Regions from separate parts of the Pectobacterium artocarpous genome, predicted to be linked through region 2. Evidence: predicted binding sites of a transcription regulator. Region 2 holds the regulator's gene; the other holds the start of a gene.
The links. The regulator LexA, encoded in region 2, represses DNA repair genes until DNA is damaged. The targets are predictions, from matches to a motif close to TNCTGTATGTACATACAGNA.

Region 1 (7,348 bases), on a different contig from region 2:
CAACCCGGCCAGCTCGGTACGCAGATGCTCTGGATATTCATAAATATCCGGCATTTTTTCAGGCAATATCATGATTTAACGACCTTTACCTCTTCAGCTCGCGTAGTATAAGCGGGCGAAAGCCACTCTCGTTTCATTGACCAACCGGGGTTAATCCCCTGTCCTGCGAACCAGATTTTCCCTTTACCCGAATGATTGATACGATCTATGGCGTCCATCAAACTAGCGCTGTTCGCATACGGTTTACGCGCATCAAACATATCCAATTGCGCTACGCCTTGCAGGTAGAAATCGGATAACACCACGCCGGCTTTGCAATAGCGATAGCCAGGTTTCCAGATACGGTCCAGCGCATCTACCGAGAGTGCGATAATGTCGCGTGTATCGTTGGTCGGGATGTGGATCACGCGGGTCGCCTGATCGCCATAATATTCCCCCAGTGCAACATGGGGACTGGTGCGGATAAAGACGGAAATCTGGCAACAGTACTGGTTCTCATGGCGTAATTTCTCTGCGGCGCGCTCAGCATAACGACACACCGCCTGACGCAGGTGAACATATTCGGTAATACGCGAGCTAAATGAGCGGGAACAGAGTATCTGCTGTTTGGCGGGAGCCAGTTCCTCTATGTCCAAACAAGGCTGACCGCGGAGTTCCCGAACCGTTCGTTCTATCGCTACGCTGAAGTTTCTGCGGATATAGGCTAGATCGCAGCGTGCCAGCGTCAACGCATTCTCAATGCCCATTGATTCCATCCTGCGCGCCAGCCGTCGCCCAATGCCCCAAACATCAGCGACGGGCGTAATCGCCAGCAGTTTCTCCTGACGTACCGGGCTGGACAAGTCCACCACGCCATTCGTTTTACGCCAGGTTTTTGCCGCATGGTTAGCCAGTTTAGACAAGGTCTTGGTCGGCGCAATACCGACACCGACGCTCAAATGCGCTTCTTGTTTTACCCGTGCTCTAATCTGCTGTCCAAAAGCCTCAAGTGATGTACAGTGCGCCACACCGGGCACGTTCAAAAACGCCTCATCGATACTGTATATTTCCACCGCTGGTGCCATCTCTTCCAGAATACTCATTACGCGCGCCGACATATCAGCGTAAAGCGCATAATTGGAGGAAAACACAGCAATATTGTGTTGTTGAATTAACGCACGAATTTGAAACAGCGGCACCCCCATTTTTATCCCAATCTGTTTTACTTCATCGGAGCGAGAAATCACACAGCCATCGTTGTTGCTTAGCACAATGACCGGTTTGCCTGCCAGATCAGGGCGAAAAATTTTTTCACAGCTGGCGTAAAACGTATTCACATCTACCAATACGTACATCAGCGTGTCGCATGTATAACGTAAGTCACAACGCCAAAAATCTCGAGGCTGTCGCTGTCGTTAATCAAAATCGGAATATAGGCAACATTCATAGGAAGCAGGGCCCGGGTAGGCGTCAACTGTAGCTGTTTGATGGTGAATTCGCCGTCCAGCGCAGCGATAATGATATCGCCATGACGCGCCTGCAATGCGCTATCGACCACCACCAGATCGCCATCGTGAATACCGCCCTCAACCATCGATTGACCAGAGACGCGAACAAAATAGGTCGCTGAAGGATGGCGAACGCATAGCGTATTCAGGTCGATACGCTGTTCAACATAATCATTAGCAGGACTGGGGAACCCCGCAGGCACGGTATTCGCATAAAGATCTAACGCCTGCTTATTGGGGCTGTGCTCCGGAAGGTATCGTTTCATTGCTCGACCAGATTACTGTTTTTTTATACAGTATAAAGACAAGCGCCGACAATGCAACGCACAAGATTCGCCGACATCGCTAAATAGCCATCCCTGAATCTGAGTTAATAAAGAAACGTTCTGTTACGTCAGCGAGTTAACGCACCAAAGGCTGTAGTGTAAAGACATCATTTTCTTACTCCTTCGCATACAAATACACCGACGCACGCGATACGCTGAGGTGCTGTCCGATGGTTTCCATTGATTTTTTGACTTCCAGCAGGCCGCAGTTTCTCAGGTAAAAGATTACGGTTACGGGCTGGTTTGTGACCTCTACGGCAGCCCTTACAACGACCACTGCGCGTTTACCCCATTCAGCTCAGCGGTTCATCCCTAATGTCGGTTCGCAGTTCACCGGGAAATTCACCGAATGGGCGATGTAACAGGCATCATGCGCCAGTTCGTGCAACTGGGCATATTGCTTGGCGGTCGGCTGTTTTTCACCGCTAAATATCACCTGCGGACGCAGGGTGACGTCCAGCATCGCCGTTTTTCCCGCAGCGTTCACGCCCATCGTTCCTACCGCATGGTCCTGATAATCATCGACGCAGAAGCGTTTTTTGGCCGCAATCGATAAAAACCACAGCATATGACAGCTCGACAGCGAGGCCACTAGCGCTTCTTCAGGGTCGACCGCGTCTTCCCGCGAAAAAGGCAGCGGTACGACATGAGGCGACGATGAGGCTCTCAGCGTAATCCCCCCGTCAAACTGCCACTGATGCAGCCGGCTGTAGCGGTTATCAATAAAATCTTGCCCATCACGCTGCCAGCAGATTGACGCACGGTATTCAGACATCGTTCAGTTCCTTTTGTAATGACACAATTAGGTTTCGTTCGGCGAATGACTTCGTCTCTTTAGGCACAGTACGCCCAGTATGACTCTCCAGCCCGCACAATAGCGCAGCGAGATTAACATCAAGCGCAGCCAGAACCTCGGCAGGCAGCACGGATAACACCTGACGCTCGTTCTCAATGTGTGCCTCAACGGCGCGATTAATCAGGTCAAGTCCCGTGCCGGTGAGTTGCACCAGCGTACTACGCGCATCCTGCTCGTTCTGCACGCGTTCGATAAATTCGCGCGTTTCAAGGCGCTTGAGTCGATGAGTCATCGTGCCTGACGTCACCATCAGCGTGGAGAAAAGTTCGGTCGGACTCAGACAGTGTGGTGCACCCGCACACCGCAGCGTAGCCAGCATATCAAACTCCTAGTAGCCAGCATATCAAACTGCTAATAGCTCAGTTCGAATTTGGCAAAACAGGATTCCAGACGCTGATCCATGAGCACGGCACAGCGTCTGAGGCGTCCAATCGGTCCCATCGGGCTGGCATCCAGAAAAAGTCGTTGATGAAAAACAGTGGGTGGAAATGCGACCGAATTCCCGCAAAATATAAACGATTTCTAAACGGAACCGGCATTTATAGCCATTATCCTAATTAATGTGACGTTGCTCTCGTCTAAACTAGTTTGTAATCGCATTTTTCGGCTTTTACACCGAGTTTAACGTTGAGGAACAACATGAAGAAGGTCAGTAAAGAGCGATTTATCGGCCTGGAGTGGTTACGATTTTTGCTCGGCTGCTATGTGATGATTTATCACACGGTCCACGTTTATCCCCAGCGTGAGCGCATTCCTTTCCTGAACGAGCTCACCAGCATGGGATTCTTCGCCACCAGCACATTCTTTGTTCTGTCTGGTTTTTTACTCGCGCATGTCTACATTAAGGACGGGCGTCTGCGTGAACCGGCTCGTCAGTTCTGGGCCAAACGCTTCTTTAATCTTTATCCCATTCATATTATTGCCCTGCTGGCTTCGATTGCCGTCGTTACGCTCATGCAGTGGCTGGCCGTGCCACCGGAAGGGCAAGTCGCCAGTGCGCGTTTTGTCATTTATGACACCAACGATCCCGCCGCCGACCCCGAATCGCTGCGCCATTACATGACAAATGCACAGTTGGCGTTCAACGGGTTATTGCAGGTGCTGATGTTGCAGGCATGGAATCCTTACTTCCTGACCTTCAATGCCCCGTTATGGTCGCTTTCCACACTGTTCTTTTTCTATCTGACATTTCCGCTGCTGGCCCCGCGTCTGTTGAACAGCCGCCATCCGTGGCTGTGGATGGGAATAGTCTGCCTGTTGTATCTGCTGCCACCGATTTGGGTGATCTGGCAACAGCAGTTCGGCATGCCATATACCGGCTTATTGCAGCGCGGGCCGATCTTCCGCCTGCCGGAATTTCTGGCCGGGATTTTGGGGTATGCGCTATTCCGTCATTATCGTCAAAAAGATCGTTCACCGCTGACCAAAGGCCAGCGCTATGCACTCGCTCTCTTTATCAGTGTGAATTTCCTTGTCGCCACCTGGCTGTTCACCAAAGGCGAAGCCTATTGGTATTTCCTGCTGCACAACGGTTTGCTGCTGCCAACGCAGGTTGGTCTGGTCTGTCTCAGCGCGCTGGCACGTGAACCTAATAGCGAGTGGCTACGACATTGGTCCCCGCGTCTGGGTGCCGCATCGCTCTCGATCTTTGCGCTGCACGTTCCGCTCTTCAATCTGTTCCGCACGCTGGAACAGCTGGTGCGCGGCAATCCGATGGCCTGCTTCAGCGACTGGGATCAGTGTATTGCCGCCGCAGGTCAGGTGCAGCTCTCCATGACGGGCTACATCATTTTCCTGCTCACCACCGTGACACTCTGTGTGCTCTTCCAGGAGCGGATCGTACTACGCGTGAGGACATTCCTGACCTCGCGTTTCCTTAGTAACAACAGCGCATCACGTACGCAACGCACCGCGTAGTATCCGTTCTCGTACTCGCCTCTCTGGCCTGAGTAGTTTCAGACCAGAGAGGCCTCCCCCGCATACCGCATTGCCTTCTCATTAACCTAAAAATGTGACAGACACCGCGTTATAGCTGTTAATCATCAATGACAACTTTTATAACTATTTACATTCTAATCAATTACCGTTTTCGGGTAGAGCATCACTACGATTCCTGTTAATGTTTGCCGTTCCGGGCTAAACCGGTTCGTTATCAACGGCTGTGCGTCTTTGTCTCTGACGGACATCTCAATACCTGTCACCACTGTTTACTTGGCAATAATGACACTATCCAAACACGCAATCTCTTCCCTCAGCCTGGTTATCGTCCTCTCTGCTGGCATTACACAAAGCCGCGCTGACACCATTTGGTTGAACAACGGCGACAAGCTCACAGGGAAAATCACGCTACTTGACGGCGGTAAACTCTTTATCAACACCGACTATGCTGGCTCGATTTCTGTAGCCTGGGACAAGGTGAAAACCTTTGAATCCGACCATGGTCTGGTGATTCAAGGCGAACGCTACGAGAAAGGCGTTCTGTATCCGACGATCAAAGCGAGCGAAAACCGCGCTATCGTCGCGAACCCGTCGCTTGCTAACGAAGCCGCGGGTCCGCAAACATTGCCGCTTTCCGAAATCACGTCCATCGTCGCACAGAAGCCGCTGGTGACCGATTTTGCCTGGAAAGGCAACATTGACGCCGGCATGTCTCACAAGAAAAGCTCGACAGAAACGGATAACTACGACGTGACGCTGGATGCAAAAGCGCGTCATGATACGTGGCGACACAACCTTGATGCCAGTTACCATTTGGCAAAAGAGAATAAAGTTGAAAGCACCAAGAATGCGGCTGGCGAATATGCGCTAGACAAATTCGTGGATGAGAACTGGTTCTGGCAGGGGCGTTATCAGTACAAACGCGATTGGATCGAAAGCATTAAAATCAACCGCTCTTTCGGTCTTGGTCCGGGTTATCAGTTCTGGGATAACGATTTAGGCGCGTTCTCTCTGACCTCACTGGTCAACTCCCAAACCTTCGTGTACCGCGATCGGGGCGATGATGACTTCTACTCCGGTGCGATTAAGTGGGCGTACAACCGCTACCTGTTCAGCAAATCGGTCGAAGCCTTCACCAACGGTGAATTGGGTCGCTCATTTGACGGCACAGCGCCACTCTACCTGAAAGCGGACGCAGGTCTGCGCTTCAAGCTGACCGACTGGTCTTCCATGAGCATGAAAGTGTCACGTACCCGTATCGAGAGTAATCAAGGGGATGTTGACGACACGCTGTACACCATGGGTGTTGGCGTCGGCTGGTAGTTTGGTCGTTTCACACGTCTCAAGGTGAACGGCGCCTCTCGTCGTTCACTTCAACTCTCACACTCATCGCGCCGTTATTGCCCGGTCCCTGCCGCAGTAGAACACGCCTGTTGAAGAGCACGCACTCGCTGCGCCAATTCGCTCACGCTTGCATCCTCTGTCCCGTGATTTTTCAGCTCTTGCTCCAGCGCAAACAGATATTGCGCATTGGTGCCAAGCGGACCGCTCGCACGAGCAATCAGCGGTGCAACGCTCTGAATACAGGTATCATTTTCATTCAGAGGATGTTCTGGTTCGGAAACAAACACCAGCGCCGTCAGCGGTGTGCCGTTTTTCCGATGCAGTTCACACCAGAGTGGACGATAGCAGCCCGTCAGCATTTCACGCTTCCACAGCAGTTCCAGATCTTCACGCAGAGAAGCTTCCGGTAAACGAAAAGCCAGACCTGTCGTTTGTCCACCGGGCCGCAATGCTAACATCCGCCCCGGTTGGGTTAACGTGCCGCGGCCAATGGTGAGACGCAGACAAAACGCACGTTGCCACCCAGTCAACGTGGCCAGACAGGTTTCTTCAGCGTCAAAAACCGGGTTCCACATGAGTGAACCGTAGCCAAATACCCAGACCGGACAGCTATTGGGTCGGAGCGCCAGCGTCTTGTCCAACGAATCAGCCCGCTGTTGCGGCGTGAGCAGTAAGGTTTCTTCAATACTACCAAAAGACGTTCTACAATCTGCTTTCTGCAAAAAATCGCGTGTTAACACTACTTACCACCCCCAACCCTACTCTTTTTCTGCTCGTCAGACCGACTCTCGCCCTGCGTTTAAAAACCTAACTGCTTCATCTGCTTAATTTTACAACACCATCAATCTTGAGGTTATTCATTTATGGCTTTGCGATCAAGTTTGATTGTGGTCACAAAAACGAAAAAAGTTCGTGATAATGTTTCATTCACACAAGATTCCGCTTTTATATCAACTAATCGGCAACACGCCGTAAGACTTGACGTTTTCCTGATACAAGCCTCATTTGTGTGACATCAGCAGCCTGCCGCAAGCCGTGCGCCTAACGTGAAAATGCCAGCAGAGCATAGGCCTTAAAAAGCATCCATATCAGTTGCGGCAAAAATAACTGTAAACAGGAATAACAGACAGGCAAGAAATGATAATAGTTATCATCTCATGTTATTATCCCCTTTATTTTGGCATCGACTATACACGGAGACACTGAATGGCAACGCCGCGTCAGCCTGCTTTAGTTCAGGTTAAACAGATCCACGATATTTCCCCTCATTTGCGCTGCATTACTTTCCATCATGACGCGTTGCGCGATTTCCCAGCCGAGCGATATGGCGCACACATCAAACTCTTTCTGCCTCAGCCGGGACAGTTAAAGCCAATTCTGCCTGCCATTGGCGAACA
Region 2 (7,348 bases):
GAAGGCATGAACCAAATGATGTTCATGAAAAACCTGACCATCGCTGGTGGCTACCTACTGTTGGCGGTAACGGGCCCAGGCGCATTCAGCATCGACCGCCTGCTGGGCAAAAAGTGGTAAGACGAGCCTTTTCCGGCCTGTACTACACTTAATAGTCGAATCACAAATTAGACGGCAAGCATAAAAGGCTTGCCGTCGTTTTATCATCACACACGAACGGGAGGATTTATGGGACAACTGGTTGACGGCGTATGGCACGATACCTGGTATGAAACCAAATCTACCGGCGGCCACTTCAAGCGTTCAGAATCCGCATTCCGCAACTGGGTCACGCCCAATGGTGCCCCCGGCCCCACAGGCAACGGTGGCTTTCCTGCCCAGTCCGGTCGTTATCATCTCTATGTTTCGCTCGCCTGCCCGTGGGCGCACCGCACGCTGCTTATGCGGCAGTTGAAGGGATTAGAGAATCACATCACGGTTTCGGTGGTTCATCCGCTAATGCTCGATCACGGCTGGACGTTCGGCACTGACTTTGACGGCGCGACGGGAGACTCGCTCTATCAGCATGAATTCCTCTACCAACTCTACCTGCATGCCAAACCGGACTACAGTGGCCGCGTGACCGTGCCAGTCCTATGGGACACCGAGCAGCACACCATTGTCAGTAACGAATCCGCTGATATCATCCGCATGTTGAATAGCGCGTTTGATGGCATGGGCGCAAACGCAGGGGACTATTACCCAGAAGCGCTGCGCGCTCGGATTGATGAGTTGAACGGCTGGATTTACGACAAGGTCAACAACGGCGTTTATAAAGCCGGTTTTGCAACCAGCCAGTCGGCCTATGATGAATCAGCAACGACCGTTTTTGCCGCGTTATCCGATCTGGAAACTATTCTGGCAAAACAGCGCTATCTGACCAGTGATCGGTTAACCGAAGCCGATCTGCGCCTGTGGACGACGCTGATCCGTTTCGATCCTGTGTATAACACGCATTTTAAATGCGATAAATATCGCCTGAGCGATTATCCCAATCTGTTCGGTTTTCTGCGTGATATTTATCAGATGCCTGGCATCGCCGATACCGTCGATATGGCGCATATTCGTCACCACTACTATCGTAGCCACGGCACGATTAATCCGCATGGCGTGATTTCGCTGGGCCCAGAGCAAGATCTGAACCAGCCTCACCACCGTGATAAGACGTTTGTCAGTTTATACTGAGATGTTGTCGATTAGCGATAAAGTGAAGGCAAGGTGTAGAGCGACACCTTGCCGTAGAAAAGTGGGGACTCAGGGCTGGTTAAGCAGTTTTGGAATTTCACGCAGGAACCAGGATTTCGCCTCGCCCATGCTGTCTCGCCGCCACGCCATAATAATCTGGCTTTCCATCTGATGTTCCGGCCCAATAACCAGCAAACGCCCTTCGGCAATATCTTGCGCCACCATCGGATAAGGTATTGTCGCGACGCCTAAGCCAGCCAACAGCGCACGCCGCTTATCATCCAGCGAGCTCACCGTCAGACGCTGCTGTTTGTCGAGCAATTGCACGGTCAGCACCGGACGTTCGCGTGCAGTATCCGCCACCGCAATCCCGCGATATTTCACACGAGTGGCATCCGACAGCGGCTCAGGTTCCTGATGAATGGGGTGTTCAGGGCTGGCGACATACACGTTATTCATCGTGTACAGTTTGCGGGTATTCATTTCGGAAGACGCACGAAAATGCATGTCCGGCGCAATCACGATATCGGCACGCCCTTGCTCAAGACGTTCCCACGCCCCCGCCAGCACTTCCGTCAAAATTGATACTTGCGTATTCGCTTTAAGCGCCAGCTTATCGATTAATGGAAAAAGCCGCTGAGTCGGAATAAGCGCTTCAGTGACAATCGTCAGGTGCGTTTCCCAACCTCGCGCCAGTGCTTCAGCATCTGTCGTGAGCTTATCCGCAGCTTCCAGCAGGATACGTCCGCGTTCCAGCAGCATGCGCCCGACATTCGTGAATTTAGTACGATGCCCGGAACGATCGAACAACACCACATCTAGCTCTTCTTCCAGTTTCTGCATGGTATAGCTCAGCGCCGAAGGCACCCTACCCAACTCGTCTGCCGCAGCGGCAAAGCTGCCACGACGATCGATCGCATCCATCACCCTCAAGGCTTCCAGCGTCAATGCTCGTTCTTTCGCCATCTTGGTACTCATTCAGGAATTTTGAATATACCCACCAGATTAACTAGCTAACAATCCAACGTCTACACAATTACTATCGGTTTAATAAATAATTATCTGGGGGGATAAAAATTATGATCACACGAAGAGCAGCGGGGCAATGCGGCCAAGCCGACTATGGCTGGTTGCAGGCACGCTACACCTTCTCTTTTGGTCACTATTTTGACCCACAATTGCTGGGCTACGCTTCTCTGCGCGTGCTCAATCAGGAAGTATTAGCGCCGGGGGCATCATTCCAGCCACGCACCTACCCACAGGTTGATATTCTGAACATTATTCTTCATGGCGAAGCTGAATACCGCGACAGCAACGGCCGCCACGTTCAGGCCAAAGCTGGCGATGTTCTGTTGCTCGCGACTCAGTCGAACGTCAGCTATAGCGAACATAATATCAACGCCAGTAAGGCTCTGACGCGTATGCAATTGTGGCTGAACGCCTGCCAGAGCCGTGAGAACAGTCCATTACAGCGTATGGAATTGGATTCATCAAGTCATACTCTGCTTGCTTCGCCAGAAGGTGAACAGAACAGCCTGCAACTGCGCCAGCAGGTTTGGATCCATCATGTTGATCTCCAGCAGAATGAGCAAAGCACGATCGCGCTACAGGGGAATCAGGCATACCTTCAGTTGATCCATGGTTCAATGGTGGTAAAAGGCGACCAGCACAGTGAAGCTTTACACTGCGGCGACGGAGCCTTCATCAAAGAAGAAACCACGTTGACGCTACAAGCAGAAGCACCGTTACGGGCGTTGCTCATCGATCTGGTCGTGTAGTCTCCCTGTTCGTTGTTTTCGCAGGAAAACGCTGCCAGTTCGGCGTTTTTATTCAGTCGTGGTAAGATATCCGTCTTGTTCCTCAATGCGTCAGGATGATATGACAATGGATTCAACCAAACAGGACAAACTTCTTGCCCAGGCTGAACAGATTTGTCAGCAGCGCGCCGTGCGTCTCACGCCGCAGCGGTTAGAGGTCTTACGCCTTATGGCACAGCAGTCCGGTGCTATCAGCGCTTATGACCTGCTGGATCTGCTGCGCGTTTCCGAGCCTCAGGCGAAACCGCCGACCGTCTATCGCGCGCTGGATTTTCTGCTGGAACAAGGCTTCATTCATCGAGTCGAATCAAACAACAGCTACGTGCTGTGCCACCATATCGAAGACCACAGCCATACGTCGGCTCTGTTCATCTGCGACCGCTGCGGGCAGGTCACGGAACGTCAAACCGAAGGTGTGGAAGAAATATTACGTAGCCTGGCACAGCAGTCGGGATTTACGCTACGCCACAGCGTTGTGGAAGCTCACGGGCTGTGTGGCGGCTGTCAGGAAGTGGCAGCGTGCAATCAGCCGGATCATTGCGATCACGACCATACGGTTCCGATTAAAAAACGTTAGCGCTCATTGATGGAACCTCCCGTGTGGCAAGGGTTTTCTAGATACAAAAAACGATAGCCTCGAGGGCTATCGTCCCTTTCTGCGGATAAGTATCGCGTTCGCTACCAGTGATATTTGTGGTGCTCTTCCCAGTGTTTCACTTCTTTCTCTGCCGCTTCTTTTTCGTACCCGTAACGCTCTTGGATTCTCCCCACCAGTTGGTCACGTTTACCTTCGATGACCGTCAGGTCGTCATCCGTTAATTTGCCCCATTGCTCTTTCGCTTTACCTTTAAACTGTTTCCAGTTACCGCTGGCTTGGTCTTTATTCATAAGAATCTCCGTACCTTAGGTGTATTGCGCATCAAGGAATCGTGACTACCGACGTAGGCGCCAGTGTCAGATAAATAGGTTAATTCAGTAAGCAGCATCATCGTGTGAATCATCATCGTTTTCTTCGCCACTGTCTCCCTTGATTACCGGGCTAACCTAAATGTGCTGGCTAATGATCAATCACAAAATGATCACTTAAGATAAAAATGCTTACCTTAATAAAAATTATAGCCGAATATTTCACTTAAAATAAAAAACAAGGAATCTGTAACTAGTATGAGCACACAGAAAAGAAATACGCGGTAGAAAGCAGTGAAAAAACAGGCGGTAAGAAGAGCTGGAGAAAACTCACGTGAAATGTAACTAAATGTATACTGCTAGCAGATTAACACATGGAGCACTTAACACATGAAGCGATTAACACGCAGAACGCGATGCACTGAACTGGACAGATGAGCAGTGCATCTCTGTGAACCGTCAGCTCCAGTCGCTGTTGCGAATGACGCCAACCGCTAAGCCTTCTATAGAAAAACTTTGCTCACTCAGGTCGACAACAATCGGGGCAAACTCTTCATTTTCAGCGAGAAGGTGCACCATATTACCTTGCTTTTTCAGGCGTTTTACCGTCACTTCATCTTCAATGCGTGCCACGACAATCTGACCGTTGCGCACATCTTCCGTTTTATGTACGGCCAGCAAATCACCATCCAATATACCGATATTTTTCATCGACATGCCGCTCACCCGCAGCAAAAAATCTGCGCAGGGTTTGAACATAGCAGGGTCAACCTGATAGTGACATTCAATATGTTCCTGTGCCAGCAGAGGCTCACCTGCGGCCACACGACCAACCAGAGGAATACCCGCTTCTTCTTCCATCAGCAGACGAATACCGCGAGAAGCGCCTGAGACAATTTCAATCACGCCTTTACGCGCCAGCGCTTTTAGATGTTCTTCAGCCGCATTGGGAGAGCGAAATCCCAGTTGTTGAGCAATTTCCGCACGCGTTGGCGGCATTCCGGTCTGCGCAATATGATCGCGGATCAGGTCATAAACCTGCTGCTGCCTTGCTGTTAATACTTTCATTCCGCCCCCTGGTTGTTTATACAGTCTTGCTGTGAGTATATACAGGTAAGCCACAATTGGGAATGAAGATATAGACAAAGCCTCTGACTTTTATTCATTTATGCGTACCGTCAGGCAAAATGTTGCCAGAGGATGCTGCCCCACACGACAGCAGCTAACAAGATGGCAACAAAAACAGCCGCCGATCCGATATCTTTCGCCCGACCAGATAATTCGTGGTGCTCAGGGCCAATGCGATCAACAACGGCTTCAATGGCGCTGTTAGCCAGCTCAAATAGCATAATCAATACCACAGACCCGATCAGCAGCAGCTTCTCAACCAGCGTAACCCGCAGCAAACACGCAATAACCACGCCGACAATCGTCAATATGGTTTCCTGACGAAAGGCCACCTCATGCTGCCACGCCTGCTGTAGTCCCTTAAGAGAATAACCGGTTGCCTTAATAATCCGGGTCATCCCCGTTGCTTTATTCATTTATCCTCCGCTATTTATGCAAAATAGTTCGCATTTTAACTCGCCTGTGTTGTCTCATCACCACAGATCTCCGCTGCAGTTTCTGGTATCCTTGCGGCGCATTGCTAACAAGAGGCTCCAAGTTGTTATGTCAGGCTGGCGTAAAATTTACTATAACTTATTGAATATTCCGCTGAAACTGCTGGTTAAAAGCAAAGTTATTCCCGCAGATCCAGTGACCGAGCTGGGGTTAGATCCCTCACGTCCTATACTCTATGTTCTGCCTTACAACTCTCAGGCGGATCTCTTGACGCTACGTGCGAAATGCCTGGCATTGGGCTTGCCCGATCCCTCGCAATCGCTCGAATTCAATGGCGTCGAACTCCCTAGCCATGTCTTTATTAATGACGGGCCGCGCGTTTTCCGCTATTACGTTCCCAAACAGAAATCTGTCAAACTGTTCCACGATTACTTGGATCTGCATCGCGCCAATCCAGATTTAGACGTGCAGATGGTGCCAGTTTCCGTGATGTTTGGGCGCTCTCCAGGTCGGGAAGGCCACTCTCAGGCCACACCGCATCTGCGATTGCTAAACGGCATTGAGAAATTCTTTGCCGTCCTGTGGTTAGGGCGTGACAGTTTTGTCCGCTTCTCCAGCCCAGTGTCGCTGCGCTATATGGCGACCGAGCATGGCACTGACAAAACCATAGCCCACAAACTGGCGCGTGTCGCGCGTATGCACTTCTCCCGCCAACGTTTGGCGGCAGTTGGCCCGCGCTTGCCGGTACGTCAGGAGCTGTTTAATAAGCTGCTGGATTCCAAAGCGATCAAGAAAGCCGTAGACGATGAAGCACGCAGTAAGAAGATTTCCCATGAAAAAGCGCAGCAGAACGCGATTGCGCTGATGGAAGAAATCGCCGCTGACTTTTCCTACGAGGCCGTGCGTCTGTCGGATCGCGTTTTAAGCTGGACGTGGAACCGCCTTTATCAGGGGATCAACGTCCATAACGCCGAACGCGTTCGCCAGTTGGCGCAGGATGGTCACGGTATCGTCTATGTGCCCTGCCACCGCAGCCATATGGACTATCTGTTGTTGTCCTACGTCCTGTACCATCAGGGCTTAGTGCCGCCGCACATCGCCGCAGGCATCAATCTTAATTTCTGGCCCGCAGGCCCGATCTTCCGTCGTCTTGGCGCTTTCTTCATTCGTCGTACCTTCAAGGGCAACAAGCTGTATTCCACGATTTTCCGTGAATATCTGGGTGAATTGTTTGCCCGCGGCTATTCGGTGGAATACTTTATGGAAGGTGGACGTTCGCGCACGGGTCGTCTGTTGGAACCTAAAACCGGTACGCTAGCCATGACCATTCAGGCCATGCTCAGAGGCGGCACGCGCCCTATCACGCTGGTGCCGATTTATGTCGGTTACGAGCATGTGATGGAAGTCGGCACCTATGCGAAAGAGCTGCGCGGCGCGGTGAAGGAAAAAGAAGGCTTTATGCAGATGGTGCGTGGTTTACGCAAACTACGCAATTTGGGCCAGGGTTATGTGAACTTCGGCGAACCGCTCCCGCTGACCACCTACCTGAACCAGCATGTTCCGCAATGGCGTGATGCGATTGATCCCATCGAAGCACAGCGCCCAAGCTGGCTCACGCCGACGGTGCAGGATATCTCTATGGATATCATGGTACGCATCAATAATTCTGCGGCAGCAAACGCGATGAACCTGTGTTCGACGGCCTTGCTGGCATCGCGCCAGCGCTCGTTGACGCGCGAACAAATGCAAGAACAGCTGGATTGCTATCTACAACTGCTGCGCCAGGTTCCTTACCACAAGGATATTACGGTTCCCAAAAAGACAGCGGATGAACTGTT

Region 1: a site for LexA is predicted at 1,767-1,786, ahead of umuD (translesion error-prone DNA polymerase V autoproteolytic subunit). Genes of this name have one in related genera too.

Annotation. Positions count from the first base shown of each region.
Region 1 is NZ_JBJXVK010000001.1:157,736-165,083, reverse strand. Features, by position in the region: gene cho (excinuclease Cho) at 1-72, opposite strand, end outside; gene umuC (translesion error-prone DNA polymerase V subunit UmuC) at 69-1,334, opposite strand; gene umuD (translesion error-prone DNA polymerase V autoproteolytic subunit) at 1,334-1,753, opposite strand; partial or broken gene ACKQAD_RS00710 (helix-turn-helix domain-containing protein) at 1,929-2,039, opposite strand; gene ACKQAD_RS00705 (OsmC family protein) at 2,112-2,588, opposite strand; partial or broken gene ACKQAD_RS00700 (MarR family winged helix-turn-helix transcriptional regulator) at 2,581-3,182, opposite strand; gene ACKQAD_RS00695 (acyltransferase family protein) at 3,309-4,586, shown strand; gene ACKQAD_RS00690 (DUF481 domain-containing protein) at 4,890-5,930, shown strand; gene ACKQAD_RS00685 (gamma-glutamylcyclotransferase) at 6,005-6,691, opposite strand; gene ACKQAD_RS00680 (siderophore-interacting protein) at 7,158-7,348, shown strand, end outside.
Region 2 is NZ_JBJXVK010000016.1:17,969-25,316, reverse strand. Features, by position in the region: gene ACKQAD_RS11725 (DoxX family protein) at 1-120, shown strand, start outside; gene ACKQAD_RS11720 (glutathione S-transferase family protein) at 229-1,224, shown strand; gene ACKQAD_RS11715 (LysR family transcriptional regulator) at 1,294-2,190, opposite strand; gene ACKQAD_RS11710 (pirin family protein) at 2,304-3,002, shown strand; gene zur (zinc uptake transcriptional repressor Zur) at 3,109-3,618, shown strand; gene ACKQAD_RS11700 (CsbD family protein) at 3,720-3,929, opposite strand; gene lexA (transcriptional repressor LexA) at 4,407-5,015, opposite strand; gene ACKQAD_RS11690 (diacylglycerol kinase) at 5,126-5,491, opposite strand; gene plsB (glycerol-3-phosphate 1-O-acyltransferase PlsB) at 5,619-7,348, shown strand, end outside.